DNA from 2 places in the Mesorhizobium sp. M0563 genome. Region 1 is predicted to be linked to the other one. Evidence: riboswitches for the same ligand, from Rfam matches in the RefSeq annotation. Region 1 holds a riboswitch; the other holds the start of a gene.

The links. A riboswitch is a leader RNA that binds a small molecule or an ion and turns the genes downstream of it on or off. The one in region 1 is predicted to bind S-adenosylmethionine.
Region 2: another riboswitch for S-adenosylmethionine. It lies ahead of metX (homoserine O-acetyltransferase MetX); the one in region 1 lies ahead of NKI50_RS14550 (O-succinylhomoserine sulfhydrylase).

What each region holds. Positions count from the first base shown of each region.
Region 1 is NZ_JAMYQV010000009.1:179,767-184,195, reverse strand. Features, by position in the region: gene NKI50_RS14555 (ceramide glucosyltransferase) at 106-1,260, shown strand; gene NKI50_RS14550 (O-succinylhomoserine sulfhydrylase) at 1,295-2,485, opposite strand; SAM riboswitch at 2,556-2,633, opposite strand; gene NKI50_RS14545 (2'-deoxycytidine 5'-triphosphate deaminase) at 2,769-3,863, shown strand; gene araD1 (AraD1 family protein) at 3,894-4,429, opposite strand, start outside.
Region 2 is NZ_JAMYQV010000014.1:103,996-108,424, forward strand. Features, by position in the region: gene NKI50_RS18780 (DUF2125 domain-containing protein) at 1-376, shown strand, start outside; gene NKI50_RS18785 (prephenate/arogenate dehydrogenase family protein) at 508-1,443, opposite strand; gene hisC (histidinol-phosphate transaminase) at 1,450-2,559, opposite strand; SAM riboswitch at 2,698-2,775, shown strand; gene metX (homoserine O-acetyltransferase MetX) at 2,868-4,037, shown strand; gene metW (methionine biosynthesis protein MetW) at 4,210-4,429, shown strand, end outside.

The DNA.
Region 1 (4,429 bases):
CATGACAATGATGGTGTGCAGGCTTGTGCCGGGCGACTCGGTGTTCTGTCGAATTGTTGAAAACGGCCGTCATGCGGCCAGCATTTCTGGAGTGACCAGATCTCGATGGAACCGACATTCGCAGCCGCCCTCTTTTCCATAGCTCTCCTTCTTTCAAATCTCGCCAGCATCCTGTTAGCTTCGCTGAAGCTGAAGCGAGCAGCTAGGATCGCATCGCCGGCCGCCACCGTGCCACCGGTATCGATCGTCGTCCCGGCGCGCGGCGTCGAGCCGTTTACCGAGGAGACGCTGGAGCGCGCCTTCTCACTCGACTGGCCGCGCTACGAACTCATCTTCTGCGTCGCCCATGCCGACGACCCCGTGGTCAAGTCGATCACCACTGCAATGGCGCGTTTTCCGGCTATACGCGCCCGGCTGCTCGTCGGCGACGACCGCATCAGCGGCAATCCGAAACTCAACAATTGCGTGAAGGGTTGGGAAGCGGCGCTTTATCGCTGGGTCATCCTTGCCGATTCCAACGTGCTTATGCCGAGCGATTATGTCCAGCAGCTGATGGCGGCATGGCGGCCCGACACCGGCCTCGTCTGCTCGACGCCGATCGGCTCGCGGCCTGAAGGGTTTTGGGGGGAGGTCGAATGCGCCTTTCTCAACACACTGCAGGCACGCTGGCAGTACGCTGGAGAGGCGCTCGGCCTTGGCTTCGCCCAGGGCAAGAGCATGTTGTGGAACAAGCCGATGCTTGACGCCAATGGCGGCATCCGCGCACTGGCCGCCGAGATCGCCGAGGACGCCGCCGCGACCAAGCTGGTCAACCGGCTCGGACTTCGCGTCAATCTTGTCGCTTCGCCCTTCGAACAGCCGCTCGGCCGGCGCACGCTTGGCGAGATCTGGTCTCGGCAGGCGCGTTGGGCGCGGCTGCGCCGCGTCACCTTCGCGCTGTTCTTCGCCCCCGAGATCCTGATCGGCGCGGCGCCGCCGCTGCTGCTTGCGCTGATCGCGGCGGCTGACGCCGGCGTCAGCCTGCCGGCAACCGCCATCGCCGTGCTGGTCGCGGCCTACCTGCCGGAATGTGCCTTGGCCTGGGTCAAAGGATGGCACCTGTCGCTGCGCACCATCCTGGCGATGATGGTTCGCGACTGCATGCTGCCGGCGATATGGGCGCGCGGCTGGCTGAGCGGCGCCGTCGACTGGCGCGGCAACGTTATGACCATCCAGACCAAGGCCGTCGCGGAGCTGGAAGAGACCCCGTCCGGCGCCTGATCGGCGCCCCCCGCTCACCTCTGTTCGGTCAGCCCTATCCGGCGGCTCTCAGCGCTTGCTCGATATCTTCGAGCAGATCGTCGGTATCTTCCAGGCCGACGGAAAGCCTGAGCGTGCCCGGCCCGATGCCGAGCTCGGCGCGGGCCTCATCGGTCAAGTTCTTGTGTGTGGTCGTCGCCGGATGGGTGATCAGGCTCTTGGCGTCGCCGAGATTGTTGGAAATCAGCACGATGTCGAGCGCGTTCTGGAAAGCAAAGGCCGCCTGCTTGCCGCCCTTCACATCCAGGCAGATCAGCGTTGAGCCGCCCGACATCTGCTTCTTGACCACGGCCGCTTGCGGGTGGTCGGCACGGCCGGGATAGATGACACGGGCGATTTGCGGGCGCTCGGCGAGGAAATCCGCTATGCGGCCGGCACTTTCCGTCTGCTGGCGTACGCGCAGCGGCAGCGTCTCCAGGCCTTTCAGCAGGGTCCAGGCATTGAAGGGCGAGAGGCTGGGGCCGGTGTGGCGGAAATAGTCATGCAGGTTCTCGTCGATCCATTTTTTGTCCGACAAGATAACGCCTCCAAGGCAGCGCCCTTGGCCGTCAATATGCTTGGTGGCCGAATAGACGACGATATGGGCGCCGAGCTGCAAGGGTTTCTGCTGCAAGGGCGTGGCGAAGACATTGTCGACGATCAGCCTGGCGCCGATCGAGTTGGCAAGTGCCGCGACGGCGGCGATGTCGACCACCTCCAGCGTTGGGTTGGTCGGGCTTTCCAGGAAGAACAGTTTGGTGTTCGGCTTGACCGCCTGTTCCCAATTGGCGATGTCAGTGCCATCGACCAGCGTTGCCTCGATGCCGTATTTCGGCGCCAGCGTCTCGACCACCCAGCGGCAGGAGCCGAACAGTGCGCGCGCCGCCACGACATGGTCGCCCGCCTTGGCGCTGCACAGCAGCGCTGCCGTCACCGCCGCCATGCCGGACGCCGTAGCGCGCGCGTCCTCGGCGCCTTCCAGCGCGCACATACGCTTTTCGAACATGTCGACCGTCGGATTGGCATAGCGCGAATAGATGAAGCCCGGCTCCTCCCCCTTGAAGCGGGCTTCCGCCGCTTGCGCCGTCTCGTAGACATAGCCTTGGGTGAGATACATCGCCTCGGAGGTCTCGCCGAAGCCGGAACGCAGCGTCCCGGCGTGCACGAGTGCGGTCTGAGGCTTCCAGTCGCGCTTCTTGGTCATCATTCTATCCAAACACCAAAATTGGTCCAAACAACAAAAAACCGGTCGCGAAAGTCGCAACCGGTCCATATGGCCTTGCGGCCCGACGGTCCTTTAGCGACTTGTTTAACGTGGCTGCAAGCCGACCGGCCAAATCACCACGGGATAACGAGCTTTAGACCCGCGCCGCGCTTGCGTCAATTGCCGGCATGATTAAGAGGGTTGTACCAAGCAGGTGCCAAAGGCGTCCACGGTCGGACCTGCGACAGAACAAGACCTCGCCCGGCGTTCGAACGGAGCCAGACCCTTGCGGCAGACAGGCATTCTTCCCGATCAGGATATTTCCGCGCTGTTCCAGACGGGCGCGCTGAAATCGCCGCGCATGTTAGATGCCGATCAGATCCAGCCGGCCAGCCTTGACCTCAGGCTCGGCGACAAGGCCTGGCGGGTGCGTGCTTCCTTCTTGCCCGGTCCGGACCACAGGGTTGTCGACAAGCTCGACCGGCTGAAGCTGCACGAGATCAACCTCGCCGAAGGTGCCGTGCTGGAAACCGGCTGCGTCTACATCGTGCCGCTGCTCGAAAGCCTGGCGCTGCCCGCTCATATTTCGGCTTCGGCCAACCCGAAAAGCTCGACCGGACGGCTCGATATCTTCACTCGGGTAATGACCGACCGCGGCCACGAGTTCGACAAGATCGCCGCCGGTTATGAAGGCCCGCTCTATCTGGAGGTCAGCCCGCGCACCTTCCCGATCGTTGTACGCACCGGCTCGCGGCTGTCGCAGATCAGGTTCCGCACCGGCAATGCGCTTTTGTCGGAAAGCGAACTGCACGACCTGCATCGCGCCGAGATGCTGGTCGCCACCGAACCACCCAACATCTCAGGCGGTGGCATCGCGCTGTCGATCGACCTCGACGGCGACAAGGATGGGCTGGTCGGCTATCGCGGCAAGCACCACACCGGCCTGGTCGACGTCGACAAGCGCGCCGCGCAGGATGTCGTCGATTTCTGGGAGCCGCTCTACAAGAGCGGTGCCGGCGAGCTGGTGCTCGATCCGGACGAATTCTACATCCTGGTGTCGCGCGAGGCGGTGCATGTGCCGCCGCTCTACGCCGCCGAAATGACGCCCTTCGATCCGTTGGTCGGCGAGTTCCGCGTCCATTATGCCGGTTTCTTCGACCCCGGTTTCGGCCATTCGGCGTCGGGCGGCACCGGCAGCCGGGCGGTGCTCGAGGTGCGCAGCCACGAAGTGCCGTTCATTCTCGATCATGGCCAGATCGTCGGACGGTTGGTCTACGAGCACATGCTGAAACGGCCGCAAGCGCTCTACGGCACCGATCTCGGTTCGAACTATCAGGCGCAAGGCCTAAAACTGTCCAAGCATTTCCGCGCCGCGCGCTGAGCTTCCCCTCACTTTGCGGCCTATGCCGGCTCAAAGCGCCTTCACCGCCACCTTCACCGGCTGCTCGATTTCGAGCGGGTTGCGCAGAGGCAGGCCGAAATCCTTCGCCTCGATCTCGAATACGTCGCCGGGCTCGGTCCTGATGCCGTCGGCGAAGGACAGCGTCGCCGTGCCGAACATGTGCACATGTACGTCGCCCGGCTGGCGGAAGGCCGAGTATTTGAAGTGGTGATGCTCGAGATTGCCAATGGTGTGCGACATGTTCGCTTCACCCGACAGGAACGGCTTTTCCCAAAGCAGCTTGCCGTGGCGCAGGATGCGTGAAGCGCCGCGAATGTCGGACGGCAGGTCGCCGATCAGGATCTCCGGCCCGAACGAGGCGTTGCGCAGTTTCGAATGGGCGAGGAAGAGATAATTCACGCGCTCGGTGACGTGGTCGGAAAACTCGTTCGACAGCGTGAAGCCGACGCGGAACGGGGCGCCGTCGTCGCCGATCACATAGATTCCGGCGATTTCCGGCTCCTCGCCGGCATCCTGGGCGAAGGCGGGCGACATGAGCGCCGCGC
Region 2 (4,429 bases), on a different contig from region 1:
ACTCGACGGCAGCGGCGACGTGACGCTTAAGAACGGCGTGACGCTGATCAAGGAAAATCCGAAGAGCCTGCGCGGCCAGGCGGCCGAAATCCACGAGCTCGATCTGTCTTCAGGAACCGCGCGCATCACCGTTTCCGGACCGCTGTCGGTCGATGACGACGGTCTCATAAATGCCGACCTGATGATCAAGGTCACTGACCCGAAGGCCGTGGCGGCAATCCTCGCCACCGCCATCCCCGAGCAGAAGAAAGAAATCCAGACCGGCTTCGCCGGACTGGCGCTGCTCGGCAACGCACCGTCGATGCCGCTGAAGATCGTCAAGGGCAAGGCCTCGCTCGGCTTCATCCCGCTCGGCAAGATCAAGCCGCTCGACTAGAGCAATTCCAGGAAAATTGTGAACGGTTTTCCGTCCGGATTGCGTCAAACAAAAAGATAGACCGGTTCGGCGTTTCCGTGAAACGATGAACCGTTCTGGGGCGGTACGGCCTGCGATCGGCTTGCCGCGGCTTATCCCTTCGGCGGGTGTTCGACTGCCTGGCGGCCGAAATCCGGTACGTCGATGTCCTGGCCGGCCTCGATAATCGAGCGGCGGACAGCGCGGGTGCGGGTGAACAGGTCGAACAGCTTTTCGCCGTCGCCCCAGCGGATCGCCCGCTGCAGCGAGGACAGATCTTCCGAGAACCGCGCCAGCATTTCGAGGATGGCGTCCTTGTTGTGCAGGCAGACGTCGCGCCACATGGTCGGGTCGGACGCCGCGAGACGGGTGAAGTCGCGAAAGCCGGAAGCCGAGTATTTGATGACCTCGGACTTGGTCACCGACTCCAGATCGTCGGCGGTACCGACGATGTTATAGGCGATGATGTGCGGCAGGTGCGAAACGATGGCCAGCGTCATGTCGTGATGCTGGGGGTCCATCGTGTCGATGTTGGAGCCGCAGCGGCGCCAGAATTCCGAGAGCTTTTCCAGCGCCACGGGATCGGTGCCGGCCAGCGGCGTGAAAATGCACCAGCGGTTCTCGAACAGTTCGGCAAAACCGGCATCCGGTCCCGATTTTTCGGTGCCGGCCAAAGGATGGCCGGGGATGAAGTGCACGCCATCAGGCACATGCGGCTGCATCTGCGCGATCACCGATGCCTTGGTCGAGCCGACATCGGTGAGGATGGCGCCCTTCTTCAGCGCCGGTGCGATCTCCTGGGCGACCGTGCCTGAAGAGCCGACCGGCACCGAAACGATGACCAGATCGGCATCGCGAACCGCTTCTTTCGCATCTGTCGTGTAGGTGTCGCCAAGGCCGAGTTGGCTCGCCCGCTCCAGCGTCGCTTCGCTGCGCGTCGAAATGGCGACTTGGCCGGCAAGTCCCTCGCGGCGGATGACGCGGGCCAGCGACGAACCGATCAGGCCGATGCCGACCAGCGCGATCTTTTCGAACATCGGTGAGGTCATGGTGCCCTAGCTTTTCAGGAATGTCGCGAGTGCTGCGACAACGCCGCGATTAGCCTCTTCGGTGCCGATGCTCATGCGCAGCGCGTTGGGAAAACCGTAGCCGGAAACGCGCCGCAATATGTAGCCGCGCGCACTGAGGTAGTCGTCGGCGGCCGCCGCCGAATGCTTTTTGTCCTCGGGAAAGTGGATCAGGATGAAATTGCCGACGCTCGGGGTCACCCGCAGCCCGAGCCCGGTCAATTGCTCGCTCAGCCAGGCCAGCCAGGTCTCGTTATGCGCGACGCTGCGCTCGATATGAGCCCGGTCGCGGATCGCCGCGATGCCTGCCTCGATCGCCGTCGCATTGACGTTGAAGGGCCCGCGCACGCGGTTGATCGCGTCGATGACGTGCATTGGCGCATAGATCCAGCCGATCCGCGCGCCACCGAGGCCCAATTTCGAGAAAGTGCGGGTCATGACCACGTTTTCCGCGCTGCCCACCAACTCGACGCCAGCTTCATAGTCGTTGCGCCGGACATATTCGGCGTAGGCGGCATCCAGCACCAGAAGCACGTTTCGCGGCAGGCCCGCATGCAGGCGGCGCACCTCCTGGAACGGCACGTAAGTGCCGGTCGGGTTGTTCGGATTGGCAAGGAAGATGATCCTGGTACGCGGCGTCACCGCGGCGAGGATCGCATCGATGTCGGCGCGTTCATCAGTCTCCTTGACCGTTACCGGGACGGCACCGGCCGACTGGATGTAGATCTTGTAGACCATGAAGCCGTGTTCGGTGATGATGGCTTCATCGCCGGCCGCGAGGTAGGTCTGCGCAAGCAGGCCCAGGATCTCGTCGGAACCGTTGGAGCAGACGATGTTCGCCGGATTGAGCCCGTGCACGTCGGCGATCGCCTCCCGCAGGCGCCTGGCGCTGCCGTCGGGATAGACCGCGAGCTTGTCGGCGACCGCGCGCGCGGCCTCTATCGCCTTTGGCGAAGGACCGAGCGGGTTCTCGTTCGCCGACAGTTTGTGGACTTTGACGACACCTTCAGGCGCCGCGCTCTTGCCGGGCACATAGGCTTCGATGTCCATGATGCCGGCGCGGGGCGTTGGACGTGTCTGATCCGGTGTCTGGCTCATTCCATGAAATCCGTCGAGGAAGCCTCCATCCGGAAGCCGCAGCGGAAATACAAGCCGTGGCCCGGAATGTCGAGGGGCGGCAATTCGGGATCAATAACTTGCCGTTGACGAAGCCATGCGTCAGTCCTAGAAGAGCAGCGACAGTTCCGTGGTGATTTGGCCGGTCGGCTTGCAGCCACGTTAAACAACTTGCTAAAGGGCCGTTTGCATCTTGTAACCGGCTTTGCGAAGGCATGGCCGGTTTTTTGTTGCCCTGACTGGTTGTTGCCCGGACCGGCGGACAACTGAAGGCCGGGCAAGGAGATGTGATGGTCGCTTTGCGCGCGCGAAAAACCAACAACGAGGCCGACCAGCCGTCGAGCCCGGTGTTGCGTTTCGGCGCCGACAAGCCGCTCAAGCTCGACGCCGGCACGCTGCTGTCGCCGTTCCAGATCGCCTACCAGACCTATGGCACGCTCAACGACGCGCGCTCCAACGCCATCCTCGTCTGCCATGCGCTGACCGGTGACCAGCATGTCGCCAACACCAATCCGGTGACCGGCAAGCCGGGCTGGTGGGAAGTGCTGATCGGCCCCGGCAAGATCATCGATACCGACCGTTTCTTCGTCATCTCGTCCAACGTCATCGGCGGCTGCCTCGGTTCCACCGGCCCCGCCTCGACAAATCCCGCAACCGCCAAGCCTTACGGGCTCGACCTGCCGATCATCACCATCCGCGACATGGTGCGGGCGCAGCTGATGCTGGTCGAGCATTTCGGCATCGAACAGCTGTTCAGCGTGCTGGGCGGCTCGATGGGCGGCATGCAGGTGCTGCAATGGGCCTCCAGCTATCCCGAGCGCGTCTTCTCGGCCCTGCCGATCGCCACCGGCGCCCGCCATTCCTCGCAGAACATCGCTTTCCACGAGGTCGGCAGGCAAGCGGTGATGGCCGACCCCGACTGGCATGGCGGCAAATATTTCGAGCACGGCAAGCGACCGGAAAAGGGGCTGGCGGTGGCGCGCATGGCCGCCCACATCACTTATCTGTCGGAAGCAGCGCTGCACCGCAAGTTCGGCCGCAACCTGCAGGACCGCGAAGCGTTGACCTTCGGCTTCGATGCCGACTTCCAGATCGAGAGCTATCTGCGCCATCAGGGCATGACCTTCGTCGATCGCTTCGATGCCAACTCCTATCTCTACATGACCCGGGCGATGGACTATTTCGATCTCGCCGCCGACCATGGCGGCCGGCTGGCCGATGCCTTCGCCGGCACCAAGACCCGTTTTTGCCTGGTCTCCTTCACCAGCGACTGGCTGTTCCCGACCGAGGAGAGCCGCTCGGTCGTTCACGCGCTGAACGCGGCCGGCGCCTCGGTATCGTTCGTCGAAATCGAGACCGACCGCGGCCACGACGCCTTCCTGCTCGACGAGCCGGAACTGTTCGCCGCCATCAAAGGCTTCATCGCCTCGGCGGCCCGGGCTAGAGGGCTCGGCGCATGACCTCGAAAAGTTGCACGCTTTTCGGATCAGGACCATGTGCCAGGCATCAGCGCATGACCCTGAAAAGTTGCAGACTTTTCGGATCAGGATCATGCGCCAGGCATCAGCGCATGGCCCCGAAAAGTTGCAGACTTTTCGGATCAGGACCATGCGCCAGGCAGGAGCCGAGCCAATGAGCGTCAACCGCGCCCAGCGCGTCGACCTCGAAGTCGTCGCCGATCTCATCCCGCCGCAGTCGCGGGTGCTGGACGTCGGTTCCGGCGACGGCCTGCTGCTCGAATTGCTGCAGGCGACCAAGAAGGTCGACGGCCGCGGGCTGGAACTGTCGCAGCGCGGCGTCAACGAATGCGTGGCGCGCGGCCTGTCGGTCATTCAAGGCGATGCCGACAAGG